One region of the Streptomyces sp. NBC_01460 genome, then DNA from elsewhere that is predicted to be linked to it. Evidence: riboswitches for the same ligand, from Rfam matches in the RefSeq annotation. Region 1 holds a riboswitch; each other region holds the start of a gene.

Region 1 (7,653 bases):
CGCGCCTTCTCGTCGCGCAGCTCCTCGGTCCGCTGGTGGGCCTCGCGGGAGAGCCTCTCCTGGTCGGCGATCTGGTCACGCTGGGAGACGTACTGCCGCATGGGGTAGGCGAGCGCGACCACCAGCGAGCAGACGATCAGCGCGAGGAACGCGGCCCGGCCCGTGAGCCGCGAGCGGCGGGCCTGGCGGCGGTTCTGGGACCGGTAGACGCGGGCCGCCGTCTGCTCCCCGAGCAGCCGCAGCCTGGTCGCGGTGGAGAACCGGTCGCGGTCCTTCCCGGCCATGTCTCACGCCTCCCCGTTACGCACGTCCGTCCCCGCACACGGTACGGGACCGGATGCGGGGACGGACGGAGGCTGGTGCTCCGGACTCGGGCTGTCAGCCGTCGAAGCGGAAGCGCGGGAACGCCGAACGTCCGGCGTACACCGCGGCGTCGTCGAGGATCTCCTCGATGCGCAGCAGCTGGTTGTACTTGGCGACACGGTCCGAGCGGGCCGGGGCGCCGGTCTTGATCTGGCCGCAGTTCACGGCGACGGCGAGGTCGGCGATGGTGACGTCCTCGGTCTCACCGGAACGGTGCGACATCATGCACTTGAAGCCGTTGCGCTGGGCCAGCTCCACGGCGTCCAGGGTCTCGGTCAGCGAACCGATCTGGTTGACCTTGACGAGCAGGGCGTTGGCCGAGCCCTCCTCGATACCGCGGGCGAGGCGCTCGGGGTTGGTGACGAACAGGTCGTCACCGACGATCTGCACCTTGGAGCCGAGCTTGTCGGTGATGACCTTCCAGCCGGCCCAGTCGTCCTCGTACAGCGGGTCCTCGATGGAGACCAGCGGGTACGCGGAGACGAGCTCCTCGTAGTACTCGGTCATCTCGGCGGCCGAGCGGGACTTGCCCTCGAACTCGTAGACGCCGTCCTTGTAGAACTCGGACGCGGCGACGTCGAGCGCGAGCGCGATGTCGCGGCCGGGGACGTAACCGGCCTCCTTGACCGCCTCGAGGATGAGGTCGAGGGCGGCGCGGTTGGACTCGAGGTTGGGGGCGAAGCCGCCCTCGTCACCGAGACCGGTCGACAGGCCCTTGGTCTTCAGGACCTTCTTCAGCGTGTGGTAGATCTCCGCACCCCAGCGAAGGGCCTCGGAGAAGGACTCGGCGCCGATCGGCGCGATCATGAACTCCTGGATGTCCACGTTGGAGTCGGCGTGCGAGCCGCCGTTCAGGATGTTCATCATCGGAACGGGCAGCAGGTGCGCGTTCGGGCCGCCGAGGTAGCGGAAGAGCGGGAGGTCGGAGGCCTCGGACGCGGCGTGCGCCACGGCCAGCGAGACACCGAGGATGGCGTTGGCGCCGAGGGAGCCCTTGTTCTCGGTGGCGTCCAGGTCGAACATCGCCTGGTCGATGAGGCGCTGCTCGGTGGCGTCGTAGCCGACGAGCTCCGGGCCGATCTGCTCGATCACGGCGAGGACGGCCTTCTCGACGCCCTTGCCCTGGTAACGGTTCGGGTCACCGTCGCGAAGCTCAATGGCCTCGAACGCGCCGGTGGAGGCGCCGGACGGAACAGCAGCACGTCCCGTGCTGCCGTCGTCGAGGCCAACCTCGACCTCGACCGTGGGGTTACCCCGGGAGTCGAGGATTTCCCTGGCTACGACGACGTCGATGGACGGCACGAGGCATCTCCTTCTGGGATCTGACACTGGTTGTGCAGGGTCACTGTGGCCTTGCGTCACGAGCCTAACCGGCTCGGCCCGCTCCGTCGGCCGTCCGCCCGTCCCCTGGGACGAAAAAGGACCCAAGGGTCTGCATTACGGGCAAAGCTCCAGAATTCTACTGGCCAGTAACCACAACTGTTGAACGCTCACCTCTGGGTGAGCGCGCGCCGGCACTCCTTCGACGGGTGCCGGACACGGCCGCGGCCCGGCGCGCGGGGGGTCTGCGCGCCGGGCCGGGCCACCGGGGCAGGAGGGGGACCCCGGGCCGTTTCCGACTACTTCAGGTGGAGCTGCTGACCCGGGAAGATCATGTCGGCCTGGTCGACGATGTCGTCGTTCAGCTTGAACAGCTTCTCCCAGCCGCCCTTGACCTTCTTCGCGTCGGCGATCTTGCTGAGGGTGTCGCCGGCCTTCACCTTGTACTCGCCGTCACCCTTCTCGACCTTCTTGCCGGTCGGGGTGGTGACGGTCTTCCCGGGGGCCGTGCGCTTCTCGCTGCGCGTGGTGGGCTGCTCGGCCTTGCGCTCGGGCTGGGCCTTCGTCTCGGCCTTGTCGGCGCTCTGGCCGGAACCGGTGTCGACACCCGGGTCCACACCGTCGTTCGTCAGGCCGCCGGCACCGGCGCAGCCCCAGGCGCCCGGGCCCTGGAGGGCGAGGAGCTTCTCGGCCGCGGCTATCTGCTGGCCCTTGGTGGCCAGGTCGGCGCGGGCGGCGTACTGCGTGCCACCGGCGGCCGCCCAGCTGGACTGCGAGAACTGCAGACCGCCGTAGTAACCGTTGCCGGTGTTGATGGACCAGTTGCCACCGGACTCGCACTGGGCGACGGCGTCCCAGGTGTCGACGGAGGCGGCGGAGGCACCGGTCGCGCCCATGAGCGGCACGGCGACGGCCGCACCGGTGACACCGGCCAGGGTCGCGATACGGACGGCCTTGGACGGGCGACGGTGCTTGCCCTTGCTGGAAAGCAGCATGGTTCTCCTCACCGACGCCTACGAGGTGAGCTGTCGGGTTCGGGCCTGTGAGTTGCCCGGCCGTCCGCTTCCGCGGGCGGCTCCACCCCTAGCCGTCCCTTCGCCCGTCTTCCGACGGCCGGGTCCGGCGCCTACCTGGTTCCCCCGCTCCTGCCTACGGCGCTTTACGCGTCGGTACCCCTCGGCCGACGGCAGGATTCGGCGTGACGGTCGAGGGTGCCCGCGGTGCGAGCGGCTCCGACCGTAGACACACGCAACCCCCACATTCAAAGATGGACATAACGACCAATCAGCCCGTATCGTCCCGGCGGCGAGGATCGTTTCCGCAGGTCGGACGCAATATGGACGGACCGGACGGACGGGGCGCAGCAGTTGACGCAAAGAGACCCATGTCTCACTTACGCATAAGTGGACATAGGTCTCTTAACTGCCCCTGTTTTCGGGGTGTTTTCCCGCTTTTGATCAGTTGGCGGCGGCGGTCTCCGCCGGAGCGTCCTGCGCGTCCGCCCCGAGGCCGAGGTCCAGGTTCTGGCCGGGAAGGATCAGGTCCGGGTCGGAGCCCAGCTCGTCCTTGTTGGCCTCGTAGAGCGCGGTCCAGCCACCGGTCAGCTCCTGCGCGTCGGCGATGGCCCAGAGGTTGTCGCCCTCGCGGACGGTGTACGTGCCCTCCGCGCCCTGCCGCGCGTCGGAGTCGCCGCGGGAGGCGTGGCGGCCGGACTCGCGCCCGTCGTCGGCCCCCGTCTCCGTACCGGCCTCGGGAGCCGGCGTGCCGCGGTGCTTCCCGCTCGTCGTCCCGTCACCCTTCGATGCGCCGGACGACCCGGGGGCCTCGGCGGAGGGGGTCCCGGACGGCGTCGCGGTGTCCGAGGACTCGACGGCCTCGTCGCTCCTGCCGGACGTGTCGTCGGACGTGTTCCCGCTCGCCTTGCCCTTCGCGTCCGAGTCCGAGGTGTCCTTCTCGTCGGCGGTGTCCGCCGGGTCCTTCGCCTCGGAGGAGGGGGTCTCGGACGGCGTCGCGGTGTCCGAGGGCTCGGCGGACGGCTCGCCGCCCGGGTCGACGCCGGGCAGCGTCCCGTCCAGGGCGAGACCGGAGATCACCGCGCAGCTGGGCCACGCCTGCGGGCCCTTGTCGTCCAGCACCTTCTCCGCCACCGCTATCTGCTGCGAGCGGCTCGCCAGGTCGGCGCGGGGCGCGTACGACGTGCCGCCGTAGGCCGACCAGGTGTCCTGCGAGAACTGCAGACCGCCGTAGTAGCCGTTGCCGAGGTCGGCACTCCACATGCCGCCGCTCTCGCATTCGGCGACCCGGTCCCAGGTCGTCGCGTCGGCCGCCTGCGCGCCGCCCGCACCGAGCAGCGGAATGGCGATGGCCGATCCTGTGACGCCTGCGGCGACGACGATGGCGGGTGCCTGACGAGGGCGACGGTGTCTGCCGGTCGCGGAGCCCATGCGATTGCCTTCCGTGTGACTGACATGTGACGGGTGGGTCGAGGGGTGAACCTAGCCCTACTCGAACGTGTGTCACAAGTCGATGCAGCGGAGATCACGTGAAAGTCACAGAGTTGACAGGCTGTCACTTTTTTCGGCGGAGGGCCCGGGTCCGAACTCCACCGGAAGCGTGCGCAGTCCACGCATGATGAGTCCGCCCCTCCACCGCAAATCGGCAGGATCTGCGGTGAGCCGCAGGTCGGGAAGGCGGCGCAGCAGTGTCGCCAGTGCCACCCGCCCCGCCGGACGGGCCGGCGGAGCCCCCAGGCAGTAGTGGATGCCGTGCCCGTGTCCGAGGTGCTGATTGTCACTCCGTGCGAGATCCCGCGCGATGCCTCGATCTCCGAAAAGAGCCGCGCGAAAGGCACCGTGCCAAGGCAAGGCGGGTACGGCGCAGCGTGACGAACAGCAGGGCCCGCCGGGGCGGCCGCCCCTCCGGTCGGGCGGAGCCGGGGCGAGAGGTGGCAACAGGCGCCCGCCGGATACCGTCGTCCGGTGAACCACACCCCGTCGCCGGAACTCTTCACCTGGGAGTTCGCCACCGACCCGTATCCCGCGTACGCCTCGCTCCGCGAGCACAGCCCCGTGCACCGCACCACGCTGCCCAGCGGTGTCGAGGCCTGGTTGGTGACCCGCTACGCGGATGCCCGGCAGGCCCTCGCCGACAGCCGCCTTTCCAAGAACCCGGCGCACCACGCGGAAGACGCACACGGGAAGAGCAGAACCGGCATCCCCGGGGAGCGCAGCGCCAACCTCATGACGCACCTGCTGAACATCGACCCGCCCGATCACACGCGACTGCGTCGCCTCGTGTCCAAGGCGTTCACCCCGCGCCGGGTCGCCGAGTTCGCACCGCGTGTACAGGAGCTGACAGACCACCTCATCGATGGCTTCGCGGACCGGGGAACGGCCGACCTCATCCACGATTTCGCGTTCCCGCTGCCCATCTACGCGATCTGCGACCTGCTCGGAGTCCCGAGCGAGGACCAGGACGACTTCAGGGACTGGGCAGGCATGATGATCCGGCACGGTGGCGGCCCTCGCGGTGGCGTGGCCCGGTCGGTGAAGAGGATCCGCAGCTATCTCGCCGACCTGATCCACCGCAAGAGAGAGAACCCCGGCGACGATCTGATCTCCGACCTGATCCGGGCGAGCGACCACGGCGAGCACCTCAGCGAGAACGAGGTCGCTGCCATGTGCTTCGTCATCCTCTTCGCGGGTTTCGAGACCACCATCAACCTGATCGGAAACGGCGCCCACGCGCTCTTCCGCAACCCGGCACAGCGCTCCGTCTTCCAGAACGCTGTCGACCTGAACGACCACGCCCTCCTGGATACCGCCGTCGAGGAGCTGCTGCGTTTCGACGGCCCCGTGGAGATCGCCACCTGGCGCTACGCCACCGAGGCACTGGTGATCGGGGAGCAGCACATTCGCGAGGGCGATCCGGTCCTGGTCGTACTCGCTGCGGCCGACCGTGATCCGGCCCGCTTCGAGGAGCCCGACACCCTCGACCTCTCCCGCCGCGACAACCAGCACCTCGGATACGGGCACGGCATCCACTACTGCCTCGGAGCTCCGCTCGCCCGGCTGGAGGGCCGCACCGCGCTGGCGACCCTGTTCCATCGCCTGCCGGATCTTCAGCCGGCCACGAGCCCCGACGAACTGCGATGGCGGGGTGGCCTCATCATGCGCGGCCTGCGCACGCTGCCGGTGGAGTTCACTCCTGGGCGACGGACCGGAGGCGCGCCTCCTGGAGCCCCCGGCGCGACTCCCCGGTGAAGAGGCGCTGCGTCGGGCGCGGAGGCCGTTTCGGGGCTGTCCTTCACTCCTCGACGCCATCCGCCGTGCCGCCGAGCCCCTCGGCCGCCCGGACGGCGTCCCGGTAGGCGCGGGCGGCGGCCCGCAGGGCGGCCTCCGGGTCGACGCCGTCCTGTTCGGCCCGCACGGCGAGGGCGAGCAGCCGGTGGCCGATCCCGTCGCCCGCGGGGAGCTCCACGTCGAGACCGGCCGTGCGGACCCTGTTTCCGAGCTTGGCCGCGAGCGCCAGAGCGGGCTGCCCGGGCGGGACCCCGTCGGTGACCGACTCCCGCTGCTTCTCGATCGCCTTCGTCCGCAGCCAGTGGGCGCGGACGTCCTCCGGGGTCTCGGCGGTCTCGTCGCCGAAGACGTGCGGGTGACGGTGGATCAGCTTCTCGACGATGGTGGCCGCGACGTCGTCGATGCCGAACGGCTCCTCCTGGTCCTCCTGCGCGATGCGCGCGTGGAAGACGACCTGGAGCAGTACGTCGCCGAGCTCCTCGCGCAGTTCCTCGCGGTCGCCGTCCTCGATGGCCTCGACGAGTTCGTACGCCTCCTCGATGGCGTACTTCGCGAGACCCTCGTGCGTCTTCTGCGAGGTCCACGGGCAGGTGAGCCGGATCCGGTCCATGACCTGGACCAGATCCAGGAGGCGTGCGCCGGGCAGGTCGTACGACCCGGGCAGCAGCTCCAGGTCGGGCATCCGCACCCGGCCGGAGCCGCCGAGCCGGGCCAGGCCGTCGGTGAGCCGCTGGTCGCCCTCGCCGCCCACCAGGACCACCACGGTCCGGCCGCCCGCGCAGTCGTCCACGAGCTCCTCGGCCGAGGGCGCGGAGTGCTCCACGGCGACCTCCGCCTCCCGCAGGTACGGCAGCTGCGGGTGGTCCCGCCCGGCGCACAGCACCCGGTCCGCGGCCCGCAGCGTCTGCCAGGCGGGCCAGGACAGCAGACCGGGGGCGACCCGGTGGCTGGCGGTGAGCAGGACGATACGACCGGGGTCTTCAGCGTTCACGCCCCGAACCTACCCCCGGCCGTCCGGGGTCAGGCGCCGGGCTCGGGCTCCTGGCCCTGCGCGCGGGTGACCTGGTTGATCCACGGCGCCGCGTAGGTGCTGAGCTGGACCTTCTGGTCGTCCCAGCTGCCGTAGCGCGGGTTGACGTCGATGTGCAGCGACTTCGACGCCTTGGTGAGGGCCTCCTGGACGGCCTGCTGGCCGGCCGGGGACTGCAGGTCGGCGCCGAGGGCCTGCGCGAGCTTCGGGAGCTGGACCTCCTGGCGCAGGTCCTCCTCGATCTGGCCGGGGGCGACCCAGCGCTGCTCCAGCATGACCGTCCGCAGGCCCTTGTCACCGCCGGACTGCGCGGCGGCCGCCGCCCGGATCTGCTGGATCTCCTTGCGGCTGACGCTCACGCCCGCGTCCTCCGCCGCCCGGTCCAGGACCCGCCCGAAGATCAGGCCGTGCAGCTTGGCGCGCGTCAGCTGCCCGGACTTCTTCACCAGCTCCGCGGACTGCCCCGGCGCCTGCTGCGCGTCGCGCACGTCGGCCGCCCGCGACTGGACCGTGGCCACGTCGATCCGGTCGCCGCCGACCACGGCCGCGGCACCGGGATGGGCCTCGCTGCCGCAGGCGGTCAGGAGCGGCGCCGCGACGAGCGTGGCGGCGGACAGGGCGAGCGCGGTGCGACGACGG
Region 2 (7,653 bases), 2.8 Mb from region 1:
GCCCGAGCAGCGTCTCGATCAGTCCGGCGGTCCCGTGTTCGTCGATGGTGTCGTCCAGGAATTCGGGCACCCTTCCGGGGGCGGCCGCCTGGCGTCGCCACTGTGCGTACTTCACCGCCTCGGCGAGCGCCCGGACGGCTCGCTCGGCGGCCGGGTAGGCGGGGATGCGCCCGGCGGGAGGCCCGGCGGCGTCCACCTCCTCGGGCGGCGCGGCCGGCGCCGTGCCCTCGCTCCGTCCCCCGCTCGCCGCAGGAGCGGGGGACGGAGCGGGCGGCTCCGGGTCGGCGGCTCGGGCACCCGGCTCCGTGGCGATGGGGGCGGCGGGCCGGGTCCCGGGCGGAGTGGCGGTGCTCGTGGCGGGCCGGGTCGCGGTGCTCGCGGCGGGCCGGGTGCCGGGCGGAGTGGCGGTGCTCGCGGCGACCGCCAGGGCCTGCGCCAGGCCACCCATCTCCACGTGCACCACGGCCACCGGCTTGGCGGGGCCGGTGGCCGCCGCCTCGCGCAGCGCGGCCGCCAGGACCTCGCCGTCCCCGGTCTCCGCCTCGCCGTTCTCCCCCACCCAGGGGATCGCGGTCACGATCACGGCGTCGCACTTCCGGTCGGCGAGGGCCTCCCCCAGCGCGTCCCGGAAGTCTCCGGGGCCCGCAGCCGTGGTGAGGTCGCGGGGCGGGCGCGGGCGTAGCCCCTCCGCCAGGCAGGCGTCGTAGGTGAGGAGGCCGAGGGACTCCGAGTTGCCGAGGATCGCGACCCGGGGGCCGTCCGGCAGGGGCTGGCCGGCGAGGAGCAGCCCCACGTCGACCATCTCCGTCACGGTGTCGACGCGGATCACGCCCGCCTGCCGCATCAGCGCGGACACCGTCGCGTCGGGGATGCGGCTGACCGGTACGGCGTGGCCGGGCGGGTTGGCTCCGCTGTGCCGGGCCCCCTTCACCACGACGACGGGCTTCACGGCCGCCGTCCGGCGCGCGAGCCGGGTGAACTTGCGGGGGTTGCCGAGCGATTCGAGGTACAGCAGGGCGACGTCCGTGCCCTGGTCCTCGAACCAGTACTGCAGGAAGTCGTTGCCGGAGACGTCGGCCCGGTTGCCCGCGGAGATGAACGCCGACAGGCCGGCGCCCCTCCGGTGGAGGCCGGACAGGACGGCGATCCCGATGGCGCCGGACTGGGTGAAGAGCCCGATGCGCCCGGCCTTGGGCGACTCGGGGGCGAGGGAGGCGTTGAGACGGACCGCGTCGGAGGTGTTGATGATGCCGAAGGCGTTCGGCCCGATGATCCGCATGCCGTACGAGCGTGCCTGCCGGACCAGCTCCCGCTGCCGCTCCCGGCCTTCGGCGCCGCGCTCGGCGTATCCGGCGGAGAGGACGACGAGGCCCTGGACCCCGTGCTCGCCGCAGTCGGCGACGGCCTCGGGCACCCGGTCGGCGGGGACGGCGACGACAGCGAGGTCGACCTGCTCGCCGATCCCGCCCACCGAGCGGTGCGCGGGGACTCCCTCGACCGTTTCCGTCTCCTCGGGGAAGGACGTGTTCACCGCGTAGGCGCGTCCGGTGAAGCCCGAGCGGAGGAGATTGCGCAGCACCGTCCTGCCCACGCCGCCTGGCGCCCGGCCGACGCCGACGACCGCGACCGACCCGGGGGCCAGCAGGCGCTGCACCGAGCGCGCTTCGGCACGCTGTTCACGGGCGCGCTGGACCGCGAGGGACTCGGCCGTGGGTTCGAGGTCGAGGGTGAGGTGGACGGAGCCGTCCTCGAAGCTGCGCTGCTGGGTGAACCCGGCGTCCCGGAAGACCTTGATCATCTTGTTGTTGGCGGGCAGCACCTCGGCGGCGAAGCGCCGGATGCCTCGCTCCCTGGCCACTGCCGCGATGTGTTCGAGCAGGGCGGACGCCACGCCGCGGCCCTGGTGGGCGTCCTGGACGAGGAAGGCGACCTCGGCCTCGTCCGCCGGGGCGGAGGCCGGCCGGCCCTGGTCGTTGATGCGGTCGAAGCGCACGGTGGCGATGAACTCGCCGCCGATCGTGACGGCCAGTCCCACCCGGTCGACGTAGTCGTGATGGGTGAAGCGGTGCACGTCCCGGGCGGAGAGGCGCGGATACGGGGCGAAGAAGCGGTAGTACTTCGACTCGTCGGACACCTGCTCGTAGAAGCTGACCAGCCGCTCGGCATCGTCCGTGGTGATGGGCCTGATGCGCGCGGTGCCACCGTCGCGGAGCACCACGTCCGCCTCCCAGTGGTCGGGGTACGCGTGGTGCGGACTCTGCTCCGGAGTGGGCTCCATGGGCAAAGCCTACGGCGCCGCGCACCGGTCGCGGAGGGTTCGCGGCAGGGGCACGCTGAGGGGGCCGACGGGCGGTGGGCGCCCGGCGGCGACGCCGGGCACAGCAGTGCGCACCACATGAGAGACTGGTCTAGACAACCCATTGATACGTGAAGGGCAGAACCATGGCTGAGCGCCGCGTCAACGTCGGTTGGGCCGAGGGCCTGCACGCCCGCCCCGCTTCCATCTTCGTCCGTGCCGCCACGGCCTCCGGCGTCCCCGTGACGATCGCCAAGGCGGACGGCAACCCCGTGAACGCCGCCTCCATGCTCGCGGTGCTCGGCCTGGGCGCCCAGGGCGGCGAGGAGATCGTGCTCGCGTCCGAGGCGGACAACGCCGAGGCCGCCCTGGACCGTCTGGCGAAGCTGGTCGCCGAGGGGCTCGAGGAGCTTCCGGAGACCGTCTGATTCCGGCCATTCCGATCCGGATTTCTTTCTGCGGGAAAGCCGCGGCACCCCCGACCGGGAGCCGCGGCTTTTCTGTTTCCGGATCAGGTGCGGACACCGCTCCGGAAATCCTGAATCAGGGCAGCAAAAAGAAAGCCCTCCGGCAATTACCCCTCTTTGTATACGGCGCAATTGTTAATGGCGGACTCCCGCGATGTTTACGTGGTGTTGCGAAGTCCTCACCCGGGCGGAGGCCGCCGGGTGCCCCGGCCGGTCGGGGCGCCGCAGCCGGTGCGCCGCCGTGGCCCGCTCCGCGTGCTGGGTGGCGAGCGCCCTGGCCCGCTCGGCGTCGCGGCGCGCCACGGCGTCGACGAGAGCGCCGTGCTCGGCCCAGGAGTCCGCGGGGCGGACCGGCTGCTCGACGGCGTACATCCAGGCGATCTTGTGCCGGAGCTGGGTGAGCAGCGCGATGAGCGCCGGGCTGCCGGAGGCCTGTGCCAGCGTCTCGTGGAACCAGCCGCCCAGGGAGCGCAGATCCTCTCCCTCGCCCCTGCGGACCCGCTCCTGCCCCAGCCTGACCAGGCCTCGGAGCACCTTGAGGTGCGCCTCGGTGCGGCGCTGGGCCGCACGTGCGGCTCCCAGGGGCTCCAGGAGCATCCGGATCTCCAGAAGGTCCGCGGCCTCCTGTTCCGTGGGCTCGGCGACACAGGCGCCGGCGTGCCTGCGGGTGACGACGAACCCTTCGGACTCCAGGGTGCGCAGCGCCTCGCGTACGGGGACGCGGGAGACGCCGTAGCGACGCGCGAGCACCTCTTCGGTGAGGCGGCTGCCGCGCTCGAAGACACCGGAGACGATGTCGTCACGGATTGCCGTGCATACCGAATGCGCGGGAATGCGCATGTCCGAACCTCCGCCTTAATCCCCGCGAAACGCGGCTGATCGACGCCTGTCCTGCGACTCTATTGCAACCGGCGCGCATTTCCGATGGCGGGGCGGAATCCATGGATATCTTTTGGCCAGGGAGCTGTTCCGCGGAGGCGTCGGCGCACACACTTCCGGACGCACGACGAAGGCCCCGGCGGATGCCGGGGCCTTCGTCGGAGCGGTGTGGTGAGGTGTCGGATCAGACCTGGACGCCGTGGGCGCGGAGGTAGGCGACGGGGTCCATGTCCGAGCCGTACTCGGGGGTGGTCCGGGCCTCGAAGTGCAGGTGCGGCCCGGTGGAGTTGCCGGTCGAGCCGGAGATGCCGATCTGCTCGCCCGAGCCGACGCTCTGGCCGACGGAGACACCGATCGAGGAGAGGTGGCCGTACTGGGTGTACGTGCCGTCCTTCATCTTGAGCACGATGTTGTTGCCGTACGCGCCGCCCCAGCCGGCCTCGACGACCGTGCCGGCGCCGACCGCGACGACGGAGGTGCCGGACGCGGCCTGGAAGTCCACGCCGGAGTGGGTGCCGGAGGACCAGAGCGCGCCGCCGGACTGGTACCCCGTGGTCACGTGCGAGCCGGCGACCGGGAGGTGGAACGCGTTCAGCCGGGCGCGCTCGGCGGCGCGGGCTGCCCGCGCCTTCTCCTCACGGGCCTCCTTGGCACGGGCTTCGGCCTTGCGCTTCGCCTCGGCCTCGGCCTTCGCCTTGGCCTTCGCAGCTGCCTTCGCCTTGGCCACGACCTCGGCCTGGTGCGCCTGGGCCTCGGCCTGGGCGTCGATCTGGGCGGCGAGCGTGGTGTCGAGGGCGACGGCCTGCGTCAGACCGGTGGAGGACGGGGCGACGGCCTCGGAGTCCGCGGCGAGGGCGGGGGACGCGGTGGCGCCGATGACACCGGCGGTGGCCAGGGCCGCGATGCCGGCGACCTCGGCGCTCTTGCGCGTCAGGCGGCTCGGGGCACGGTGCTTCCCGGTGGCACGGATGAACGCCATGGAGGGGCTGGTCCTTTCCTTCCTTCTCGCCTACCGGGTTAGCTGACGGGTTCGGAGCAGGAAGGTCTCCTACGGGCCCCTGAGCCTCGTGCGAGGTGCAGGGATCCGATTCACCCCAGGGACTTCGTGGGTCCCCGGCTCCCCAGGCTCGCGCCGGACGGGGACTCGGCGATGACTGCCCGGCGCCACGGATGCGGCATTCGTCTGACGGACAGCCGGGCCGACGCTAGAGGGGGCCGCTTTCGCCCGCCAAACGGAACGGGTCTTTTGTCGCACATCCCACAGGATGAACATGTATTTTCCGCTTAAAACAGACAAAAGACAGAACCCCGGCGAGAGTGCCCCGCCGGGGTCCCTGATGTCCCGTCATGTCAGCCGGTGACGACCGACACCTCGCCGATGCCGAGCGCGCGTACGGGGTCCGCGATCTGTGCGGCGTCCCCGACCAGGACGGTGACCAGCCGGTCCACCGGGAACGCGTTGACGACGGCGGCGGTCGCCTCGACCGTGCCGGTCGCCGCCAGGCGCGCGTACAGCTGGGCCTGGTAGTCGTCCGGCAGGTGCTGCTCCACCTGGTCGGCCAGGGTGCCCGCGACCGAGGCCGCGGTCTCGTACTTCAGCGGGGCGACGCCCACGAGGTTCTGGACGGCCGTCTCACGCTCGGCGTCGGTGAGCCCTTCGGCCGCCAGGGTGCGCAGGACCTTCCAGAGGTCGTCGAGCGCGGGCCCGGTGGACTCCGTGTCGACGGAACCGCTGATGGCGAGCATGGCGGCCCCGGTCGCCCCGGAGGAGGAGCCGGGCGCCGTCGAGCGCAGCACCTGCCCGAAGGCCCGGACACCGTACGTGTAGCCCTTCTCCTCGCGCAGCACGCGGTCCAGCCGCGAGGTGAGCGTGCCCCCCAGGCAGTACGTGCCGAGGACCTGGGCGGGCCACACGCTGTCATGCCGGTCCGCGCCGATCCGGCCGATCAGCAGCTGAGTCTGGACGGCTCCGGGACGGTCCACGACGACCACACGGCCCGTGTCGTCCGCGGTGATCGGGGGCACCGGGCGGGCCTGGCCCGCATTGCCCGACCAGTCCCCGACGGTCTCGGCGAGCAGCGCGTCCAGGTCCACCTCGGTGAGGTCGCCGACGACGACCGCCGTCGCCGTGGACGGGCGGACGTGGGCGTCGTAGAAGGCGCGCACGGCCGCGGCGTCGATCCGCCGGACGGTCTCCTCGGTGCCCTGGCGCGGACGGGACATCCGGGCCGTGGCGGGGAAGAGCTCCTTGGACAGCTGCTTGGCGGCCCGGCGCGCGGGGTTGGCCTGCTCGTGCGGGATCTCGTCGAGGCGGTTGCCGACCAGGCGCTCGATCTCGCTCTCGGCGAAGGCCGGGGCCCGCAGGGCCTCGGCGACCAGCCCGAGCGCCTTGGACAGGCGGGAGACCGGGACCTCGAGGGAGACCCGGATCCCCGGGTGGTCCGCGTGGGCGTCCAGCGTGGCGCCGCAGCGCTCCAGCTCCGCGGCGAACTCCTCGGCGGAGCGCTTGTCCGTGCCCTCGGACAGGGCGCGCGACATGATCGTCGCCACTCCGTCCAGCCCCTCGGGCTCGGCGTCGAGCGGCGCGTCGAGGAAGATCTCCACGGCGACGACCTGCTGCCCGGGGCGGTGGCAGCGCAGTACGGTCAGCCCGTTGGGCAGGGCGCCGCGCTCGGGCGCGGGGAAGGCCCAGGGCCTGGCCTCGCCGGCGGTCGGCTGCGGGTGGTACTCCATCGCTACTCCAGTCACGGCGGCGTCGGTCACTTGTCGGCCCCCTCGTGCGCGTCGGTGCCGGCGGTCTCGTCGGCCTCGTCGGCCGGTTCGACCGGCTCGTAGACCAGGACGGCACGGTTGTCGGGGCGCAGGGCGGCCCGGGCGGCCTCCCTGACCTCCTCCGCCGTCACGTCGAGCACCCGGCCCACCGCGGTCAGGGCGAGCTGCGGGTCACCGAACAGGACGGCGTACCGGCAGAGTTCGTCGGCGCGGCCGGCGACCGTGCCGAGCCGGTCCAGCCACTCGCGCTCCAACTGCGCCTGGGCGCGCTCCATCTCCTCGGGCGTGGGGCCCTCCTCGGCGAAGCGGGCCAGCTCCTCGTCGACGGCCGCCTCGATCTGCGGCACCTCGACACCGCCGGACGTCTTGACGTCCAGCCACCCCAGGGAGGGCGCGCCGGCCAGCCTGAGCAGCCCGAAACCGGCGGCCACCGCCGTACGGTCGCGGCGGACCAGACGGTTGTGCAGACGGGACGACTCACCTCCGCCGAGCACGGTCAGGGCGAGGTCCGCGGCGTCGCACGCGCGCGTGCCGTCGTGCGGCAGCCGGTAGGCGGCCATCAGCGCACGCGCGGGGACCTCCTCGTGGACGACCTCGCGCAGCTGCTCGCCGATGACGTCCGGCAGGGTGCCGTCGCGCGGGGGCTGCTTGCCGTCGTGCGAGGGGATCGAGCCGAAGTACTTCTCGATCCAGGCGAGCGTCTGCTCCGGGTCGATGTCACCGACGACGGAGAGCACCGCGTTGTTCGGCGCGTAGTACGTGCGGAAGAACGCCTGCGCGTCGTCCAGGGTCGCCGCGTCGAGGTCGGCCATCGAGCCGATCGGCGTGTGGTGGTACGGGTGGCCCTCCGGGTACGCGAGGGCGGTGAGCTTCTCGAAGGCGGTGCCGTACGGAACGTTGTCGTAGCGCTGGCGGCGCTCGTTCTTCACGACGTCCCGCTGGTTCTCCATGGACTCCTCGTCGAGCGCGGCGAGCAGCGAGCCCATCCGGTCGGCCTCGAGCCACAGGGCCAGCTCCAGCTGGTGCGTGGGCATGGTCTCGAAGTAGTTGGTGCGTTCGAAGCTGGTCGTGCCGTTCAGGGAACCACCGGCCCCCTGCACCAGCTCGAAGTGCCCGTTCCCCTTGACCTGGCCCGAGCCCTGGAACATCAGGTGCTCGAAGAGGTGAGCCAGGCCCGTGCGGCCCTTGACCTCGTGACGGGAGCCGACGTCGTACCAGAGGCAGACCGCGGCGACGGGG
Region 3 (7,653 bases), 2.9 Mb from region 1:
CAGTGCGTCGGCCAGCCGCTGGCCCGCATGGAGCTGCAGGTGGTCTACAGCACCCTCTACCGGCGCATCCCGACCCTGCGCCTGGACACCGCCCTGGAGCAGCTGTCGTTCAAGCACGACGGATCCGTCTACGGGGTCCACGAACTGCCCGTGGCCTGGTGACTCCTCCCCCCACCGTCCCCTCATCGACACCGACGACGAAGGAGTGCTCATGAAAGTGACCCTCGACCAGGACAAGTGTGTGGCGTCCGGACAGTGCGTGGTCGCCGCCGCTGACGTGTTCGACCAGGACGACGACGGCATCGCGGTGCTGCTCGACCCCGCACCGCCGTCGGACCGGGCCGACGACGTCGAGCAGGCCGCGGCGGTCTGCCCGGCCCTCGCCATCACGGTCCAGGACTGACGGTCCAGGACTGACGGGAAGGAGCCCGGGGGCGGCGGCGGTGGCCCGCGGCCGTCCCCCGGTCGACGTCTCCCCGTCGTCGTTGCGCAGGGGCTCCTTCCGCTACGGGAAGAGGAGGAGCTTGCCCGTGGTGGACCGGGACTCGATGTCGCGGTGCGCCCGCTCCGCGTCCCGCAGCGGGTAGCGCCCTCCGACAGCGGGAAGCAGTACCCCCTGGCGCACCAGGTCGAAGAGCGCGGCGCTGTGGCGCAGGAGCTCCTCGCGGCCGGGGATGTGGTCGCGGAAGACCGGATAGCAGACCTTGATGCTGCGGGGCAGCTCCCTCATGTTCAGTACGGGGACCGTGCCGTTGAACGCTCCGTAGTAGAGCAACGTCCCGTGGCGCCGTACGACGCCCATCGACGCCCGGAACGTGGTCCCGCCCCCGCCGTCGAACACGGTGTGGACACCGTGGCCGCCGGTCAGCTCCAGGACGGGTGCCACGAAAGCGTCCCCGCTGGACACGATCGCGTGGTCCGCCCCGTTGCGCCGGGCCGCCTCCGCCTTCTCCTCGGTGGAGGCGAGCCCGATGACGGTCGCACCACGCGCCTTGATCATCCGGGTCAGATTATGTCCCAGGCCGCCGGCCGCCCCGTGGACCAGCGTCGTCTGGCCAGGCTCCACCGGGGCTGCCTCGGTGGTGAAGTGATGGGCCGTGATGCCCTGCATCATGAGGCTCGTCGCCGTCTCGTCGGAGATGTCGTCCGGCACGGGCACGGCATCGGCGGCAGGCAGCACGATCTGTTCGGCGTAGGAGCCGGACGCGTACACCCAGGAGACTCGATCGCCGACGGCGAACCCGGTCACGCCCTCGCCCAGGGCGCCGATCCGCCCGGCACCCTCCACGCCGGGCGTGAAGGGGACTCCGCCCGCGGAGGGGCCCAGTCGGCGCACACCCGTGTCCATGAAGTTCACACCGGCCACCGTGACGTCGACCAGGATGTCGCCCGGGCCGGGCCTGGGGGCCGGACGGTCGACGAGCCGGAGTTCCTCCGGGCCGCCCAGTCGTTCGATGACGATCGCTCGCATGTTTCCGTCCTCTTGTCTGCTCTCGTTCCCTGTGGACGGGTGCCAGAGTCGTCCGGATAAAATGGACTGGCAAGTCCAGAAACGGAGGCAGGCATGCCGAGCGGGACCAGTGCCCCACCGCGACTCACGGCCAAGGGGGCGGCCACCCGGCGCCGCATCGTGGAGGGCGCGGCGGAGGAGATCCGGGCCAGGGGCGCCGGGGCCACCACGCTCGACGACGTGCGGGCGCGCACTTCCACGAGCAAGAGCCAGATCTTCCACTACTTCCCCGGAGGCAAGGAGGAGCTGCTCCTCGCTGTCGGGGCCCGCGAGGCCGAGCGTGTCCTGGAGGACCAGGAGCCGCACCTCAGCGACCTGGGTACGTGGCAGGCGTGGCAGGACTGGCGCGACGCGGTCGTCCGGCGATACGAGCAACAGGGCGTCAACTGCCCGCTCGGCGTGCTGATCACCGAGCTGGGCCGCACGACCCCCGCCGCCCAGGCGCTGACCGGACGACTGCTCGACCAGTGGCAGGCGGCCCTGCGTGCCGGGATCCGCCTCATGCAGGACAGTGGCGAGGTCGACCCCCGGCTGGACACCGACCGCGCGGCTGCCGCACTGGTCGCCGCGGTGCAGGGGGGAGTGGTCATCCTGATGTCCACCGGCCGGATCACCCACCTGGAAGCCGCGCTGGACACGTCGCTGGACCTGCTGCGCGCCACGGCCGCGCCGGCGCCCTCCCCCGAGGTCTGACCGCAAGGGCCTGACGCGCGCCGGGCCCGTCACCGGCCGGGCGCCTCGCGAACCCTCGGCAGTCCCTTCCGGCAGTCCCTTCCGGCCCCGCCCGGCCCTTCCGCTCAGTGTGGCCTCCAGTGCAGCTTGCCGCCGCCCACCCACCGGACGGAGGCCGGGTCGTCGAGGTCGTGGACCACGACCCCGGCCGTGGCGGCGGCGCTCAGGACGTCCGTCATGGCGGTCGCCGTCCCGATCACCTCGCCGTCGATCTCCACGACACGGAAGGGCGGGTCACCCGGCTGGACCGGCAGGACGGTGATCCGGGGGACAGGCGCGTACGGGCTCTCAGTCATAGGCAGATCGGTTCCACGCCGACGCTCCAGGTACGCCTGCGGGCATCGGGCGTGAGTCATATGCCCGATTTGGAGTGTTTTTTGAATTTAATCCCGTAATCCATAAAAGGCCATTTCGTGCGACCTGGGCCCCTGCGGGTAGGCGCAAAACGCCCGAATCGGACTCAGTGACCAGGGTCACCTCCGACGCCCCGGACGCGGGCGTGCGCCCGTCGGTTCCCTTCTGCGGCAAGAGAAATGAGTGACGCGATGTGGGGTGGATTACATGAATTCCCGTGAATTGATCTTGCGAATGAATTGTGATCACTCCGCCAGGCTTGTTCCTTTCCCTATTTCTCGCCTACGGTCACCATCACTCCGGGCGGAACGCCGAATCCTGCCGCCGTCCGGTTACCCGACCACTTCTCGTACGGCAGGAGCGGGGGACCCAAGTAAGCGCCGATCCGGTTTCCGGAGCGGCTCGGGGTGAAGTCGCATTCCCATGCGGCCGGGCATCTCCAGCTCGAACCCGACAGCTCACTTCGCAGGCGGCGGAGAGGAATTCAGCATGCCCGAAAGCGGTAAGCACCGTCGTTCCAGGACCACTTCGCTCACCCGCGGCATCATCGCCGTGAGCACGGGTGGAGCCGCCCTGGCCCTGCCCCTCATCGGTGCCACCGGCGCCTTCGCCGCCCCGGCCCAGCCCGCTGCGGTGGAAAAGGCTGCAACGTCGACTGCTGTGTCCGGCAAGGGAATTGCCGCGCAGAAGTCCACGTCCACCACCTATTCCGTCGTCTTCGGCGACACTCTCGCCAAGATCGCTCGCGAGCATTCCGTGAGCGGTGGCTGGAAGGCCCTGTACGAGGGCAACAAGAAGGTCATCGGCGGAAACCCGGACCTCATTCACCCCGGCCTGAAGATCACCATTGGCGCCAAGGGTGAGAACAAGGCGGCGGACAAGGCCGACAAGGCCGGGTCCAAGGCTTCCGACCGTGCCGAGAAGAGCGCCGACCGCGCCGACCGCTCGGAGCGCACGAGCACGTCGCTCGCCACCGAGGGCGCTCCGGCCGCCGAAGCCGCCCCCGCGGCCGCGCCGGTCTCGTACACGAACGACCTCGACGGCTGGATCAAGGAGTCGCTGGCCGTCATGGCCGAGCACGGCATCCCCGGCACCTACGAGGGCATCCACCGCAACATCATCCGCGAGTCCGCGGGTGACCCGAAGGCCATCAACAACTGGGACATCAACGCGATCAACGGCGTCCCGTCGAAGGGCCTGCTGCAGGTCATCGACCCGACCTTCCAGGCGTACCACGTGCCCGGTACGTCGACGGACAGCTACGACCCGGTCGCCAACATCACCGCCGCGTGCAACTACGCCGCGGACCGGTACGGCTCGATCGACAACGTCTTCGGTGCCTACTGAGGCTCCATGGACACGGGGCCTCTGACACACGGCGTGTGACAGAGGGCCGGCATTGAAGGGTGGTACGGGTTCGGCGGAACCCGCACCACCCTTCTGTCGTGTCCGAGGTCCCCCGGTGCTCCCCCACCGCGGCGGCCGGCACCCGCGCGACAGGCCGGTCGGGGCCGGGGTGACTGGCCTCGTACAGGTTCGTCGTCCATACTGCCCGCCGTGGAGCAGCGCATAGATTCGAACAACAAGCCCGAGTTCGCCGCGGGGACAGACCCGGCGTACATCCCCGGCCTGACGGCCCCTGCCCCCGCGCGGACGGAGGCGGAAGCGGAGAAGGCGGAGCCCGGCGAGGTCCCGGCGGGCGACGTCGCGGACGCTCCCGCCGAGGGTGCGGCCGAGGAGGCCGCGGAGGAGTCCACGGCCGCCGCCGACGCGATCCCGGACGACGAGGCCACCCCGGACGGCGAGGCGGTGAGCGAGGACGCCGGAGCCAAGGACGCCGACGGCGCCGAGGACAAGGACGCGCCCGTCTTCGAGGTCAGCGACCGGCGCGGATCGATCAGGGTGGACGCCGCGGGTGTCCGCTTCCGGCTCGACGACCAGGAGGCGGAGTTCGACTGGTCCGAGATCGGCGCGGTCGAGGTCAGGACCGGCCGCTTCGGGCGCCGGTTCACCGTGACGGTCCACCTGTCGAGCGTCCGGTGGTTCAACGCCGAGGTCGAGGCCGGGGCCCGAAGCGAGCTCAAGGGGTGGACGGCGGAACTCGACGAGGTGCTCGACGCCTACTTCGAAGAGGCCTGACCCCCGCGTCCGGGGCCGCACACCGGGCTGCTCGCCGGCCCGGTGCGCGGCATGCCCTGACGGGGGCCGGCCCTCGACCGCCGTGCCCGGCCCCGGCCGTCGTGCCCGGGCACCGCGGGCCGGAGGCTCAGGCCCCGGCCGCCGTGCCGAGCACCACGGACCGCGTCAGATGGCGCGGAAGGTCGGGATCGAGACCGCGGGCCGCCGCTCGGGCGATCGCCAGCCGCTGGACCCGGACCAGGTCGGCCAGCGGGTCCAGAGCGCTCTCGACCCAGCGGGCCCCGGTCGCCAGCACCTGCTCCCGGAGCCCCTCCGGGGCCGCGCCGAACATCCAGGTCGCGGTCCCGGCCGTGGCGATGCTGATGGGGCCGTGGCGGTATTCCATCGCCGGGTACGACTCCGTCCAGGAGAGCGACGCCTCCTTCATCTTCAGCGCCGCCTCGTTGGCGAGCCCGACCGTCCAGCCGCGCCCCAGGAAGCTGAACTGGGTGCACTCCAGCAGCCCTTCGGGAAGCGGCTCCGCCAGCGCCGTCTCCGCGTCGCGTACGACGTCCTCGGTGTGCAGTCCGAGGTGGGCGCGGAACAGGGTCAGCGCGGTCGTCGCGAAGCGCGTCTGGACCACGGACCGTTCGTCGGCGAAGTCGAGGACCACCACCTCGTCGGCCGCGTCCATCACCGGGGTCCGCGGGTCGGCGGTCACGGCGACGGTACGGGTGGTGCCCCGCAGCCGGTCCAGCAGACCGAGCACCTCGGTCGTGGTTCCCGACCGGGTGAGGGCCACCACCCGGTCGTAGGCGCGCCCGAAGGGGAACTCCGAGGCGGCGTACGCGTCCGACTCGCCCTGCCCGGAGGCCTCCCGGAGCGAGGCGTAGGCCTGCGCCATGTAGTACGACGTTCCGCAGCCGACGACGGCGATGCGCTCACCGGTGGCCGGCAGGGCCGCCTTCCGGCCGACGGCGACCTCCGCGGCGCGGCGCCAGCACTCCGGCTGGCCGGCTGTCTCGGTCTCGACATGGGACATGTCCGCACTCCGCTTCCGCTGCTGACTCGCGCCTGATGGGTGGGGCTGGGTGAATTCGTCGCCCTTTTGCTCAATGTTGCATGGTACCTGGGTGAATCGAGCAAGAACAAGCAAATGGCTCCTCTCTTCCTGATCCGATCGGCATCTGTTTTCGGCCATGCTCGGTGGGTAGTCGGCTCAATCCGGTTCCGTCGCCACCCCGTGGGTATCTGCTCGGCGGGCCGGAGTCGGCAGGCGATATCTCGTACATCGGGCGGAACATCCCCTGTGAGGTCGGTCTGCGGTGACCTCGGACGGTCACCGGCGGGAGGTGGGCGGTCCGGAGGAGGGGTGATTTCACGTCACCGGAACGGATCGTTGGCCGAGTTCGAACGCGCGGCCGGATCCTGGTCGGCATAATCGCCCCATGTCGATCACGGGTGGGGACGTCGTTGACCTCGGCAGGGGCCTGTACGCCTGGCTGCCGCCGAAGCGGGGCTGGGGCCTGGCCAACTGCGGCCTGCTCGTGTCGCCGCGCGGCGGGCTGTGGATCGACACCCCCTACGACCCGGTGCTGGCCGGCCAGTTCCTCGCGGAGAGCCGGAAGCGGCTGCCCGACGGGGCGAATATCGACCGTGTGGTCGTCACCCACGCCAACGGCGACCACTTCTGGGGCGCCGGGGTGCTCCCGGACGCGGAGATCATCGTGACCCGGGAGGCCCGGGAGCACATCCACTACGACCCCACCCCCCAGCAGCAGCACGCCCTGGTGGCCGGAAGTGATCCCTCCACACCCCTCGGCGCCTACCTTGGCCGTCACTTCGGGGGCTTCGACTGGTCGGAGACCGAGGCCGTGCGGCCGACGACCTACTTCACCGGGGAACTCGAACTGACCCTGGGGGAGTACACGGTCCAGGTGTCGTCCCTCCCGCCCGCGCACACGGGGGGTGACCTCATGGTGTATCTCCCCGCGCAGCGCACGGTGTTCAGCGGCGACGTCATCTTCTCCTCCACCCCGGAGCAGCCCGGTGACCACCCGGTGCACTGGGCGGGCCCCCTGAGCAACGTGATCGAGGCCTGCGAACGGGTCCTGGCCACCGGCGCCGAGGTGATCGTGCCCGGCCACGGACCCGTGCTCGACCCGGCCGGCGTCCGCGAGCACATGGGCTACCTCGCGTACGTACGCGAACGCGCCCACGCCCTCCACGCGGCGGGGGTGCCCGCCGTCGAGGCCGCCCGCCGGGTGATCGCCGAGGGCCGCCATCCGGCGCTCGGCCTGCCGGAACGGCTCGTGGTGACCATCGGGAGCGAATACCGCCACCTCGACGGGTCCGAACTCCCCGGCGTCCTGCAGGTGATGGCCGATGTCGCCGCCGTCGCCCACGAGACCGGCGCGGCGTGTACCGGCGAGCCGGCATGACGGCCGGCCGGAACGGCGACGGCGCGGGCCGCCGGCCGTCCCCGACGACAGAGACGCGGTGACGCCGTGGTGCCATGGATCCTGACCCTGATCGCCGTCGTGGTGGCGATATGGACGTCGACGCGCATGTACCAGGCCCGGCGGGAGGCCTACGGTGCCTCGGCGAGCGCAGAACTGGCCGAACGTCAGGCGAGGGCCGCGGAGGCCCGCACCCTCGCCCTCACCGAGGAGATCCGCCAGCTCGCCCGGAAGCGGATACCCGCCGCGGCCACCGCGCTCTCCCACCGGGCGGCACCCGTTCCCGGCCTGCGCGAGGCCGCGGACATCGAGGGCGACGCCGCCCGGCTGCTCACCGAGGCCGTTCAGGCCGCGCGCACGGCGGTGCTGGAGGAGCGCCGACGGGTCGACGCGGCGGCACGGTCGGCCATGCGCGGCACCTCCGCCAAGATCCAGTCGCTGCTCAACCAGTCGCAGCACCTCCTGCAGGAGCTCCAGCAC

What was found. A riboswitch is a leader RNA that binds a small molecule or an ion and turns the genes downstream of it on or off. The one in region 1 is predicted to bind cyclic di-AMP.
Region 2: linked by a shared signal. The riboswitch ahead of OG488_RS28290 (M23 family metallopeptidase) and the one ahead of OG488_RS15380 (transglycosylase family protein) in region 1 are both predicted to bind cyclic di-AMP.
Region 3: linked by a shared signal. The riboswitch ahead of OG488_RS28985 (LysM peptidoglycan-binding domain-containing protein) and the one ahead of OG488_RS15380 (transglycosylase family protein) in region 1 are both predicted to bind cyclic di-AMP.

Annotation. Positions count from the first base shown of each region.
Region 1 covers NZ_CP109473.1:3,486,648-3,494,300, forward strand. Annotated here, with positions in the region: gene OG488_RS15370 (FtsB family cell division protein) at 1-284, opposite strand, end outside; gene eno (phosphopyruvate hydratase) at 379-1,665, opposite strand; gene OG488_RS15380 (transglycosylase family protein) at 1,983-2,678, opposite strand; cyclic di-AMP (ydaO/yuaA leader) riboswitch at 2,679-2,850, opposite strand; gene OG488_RS15385 (transglycosylase family protein) at 3,141-4,127, opposite strand; partial or broken gene OG488_RS15390 (cytochrome P450) at 4,233-4,490, opposite strand; gene OG488_RS15395 (cytochrome P450 family protein) at 4,662-5,945, shown strand; gene OG488_RS15400 (nucleoside triphosphate pyrophosphohydrolase) at 5,989-6,975, opposite strand; gene OG488_RS15405 (SurA N-terminal domain-containing protein) at 7,005-7,653, opposite strand, start outside.
Region 2 covers NZ_CP109473.1:6,252,261-6,259,913, reverse strand. Annotated here, with positions in the region: gene OG488_RS28305 (bifunctional acetate--CoA ligase family protein/GNAT family N-acetyltransferase) at 1-2,278, opposite strand, end outside; gene OG488_RS28300 (HPr family phosphocarrier protein) at 2,443-2,724, shown strand; gene OG488_RS28295 (GntR family transcriptional regulator) at 2,899-3,603, opposite strand; gene OG488_RS28290 (M23 family metallopeptidase) at 3,827-4,621, opposite strand; cyclic di-AMP (ydaO/yuaA leader) riboswitch at 4,635-4,802, opposite strand; gene OG488_RS28285 (M16 family metallopeptidase) at 4,993-6,375, opposite strand; gene OG488_RS28280 (M16 family metallopeptidase) at 6,402-7,653, opposite strand, start outside.
Region 3 covers NZ_CP109473.1:6,409,172-6,416,824, forward strand. Annotated here, with positions in the region: gene OG488_RS28960 (cytochrome P450) at 1-162, shown strand, start outside; gene OG488_RS28965 (ferredoxin) at 212-403, shown strand; gene OG488_RS28970 (quinone oxidoreductase family protein) at 506-1,471, opposite strand; gene OG488_RS28975 (TetR/AcrR family transcriptional regulator) at 1,565-2,203, shown strand; gene OG488_RS28980 (hypothetical protein) at 2,308-2,538, opposite strand; cyclic di-AMP (ydaO/yuaA leader) riboswitch at 2,898-3,083, shown strand; gene OG488_RS28985 (LysM peptidoglycan-binding domain-containing protein) at 3,086-3,943, shown strand; gene OG488_RS28990 (hypothetical protein) at 4,154-4,735, shown strand; gene OG488_RS28995 (SIS domain-containing protein) at 4,863-5,756, opposite strand; gene OG488_RS29000 (MBL fold metallo-hydrolase) at 6,163-7,155, shown strand; gene OG488_RS29005 (ATP-binding protein) at 7,222-7,653, shown strand, end outside.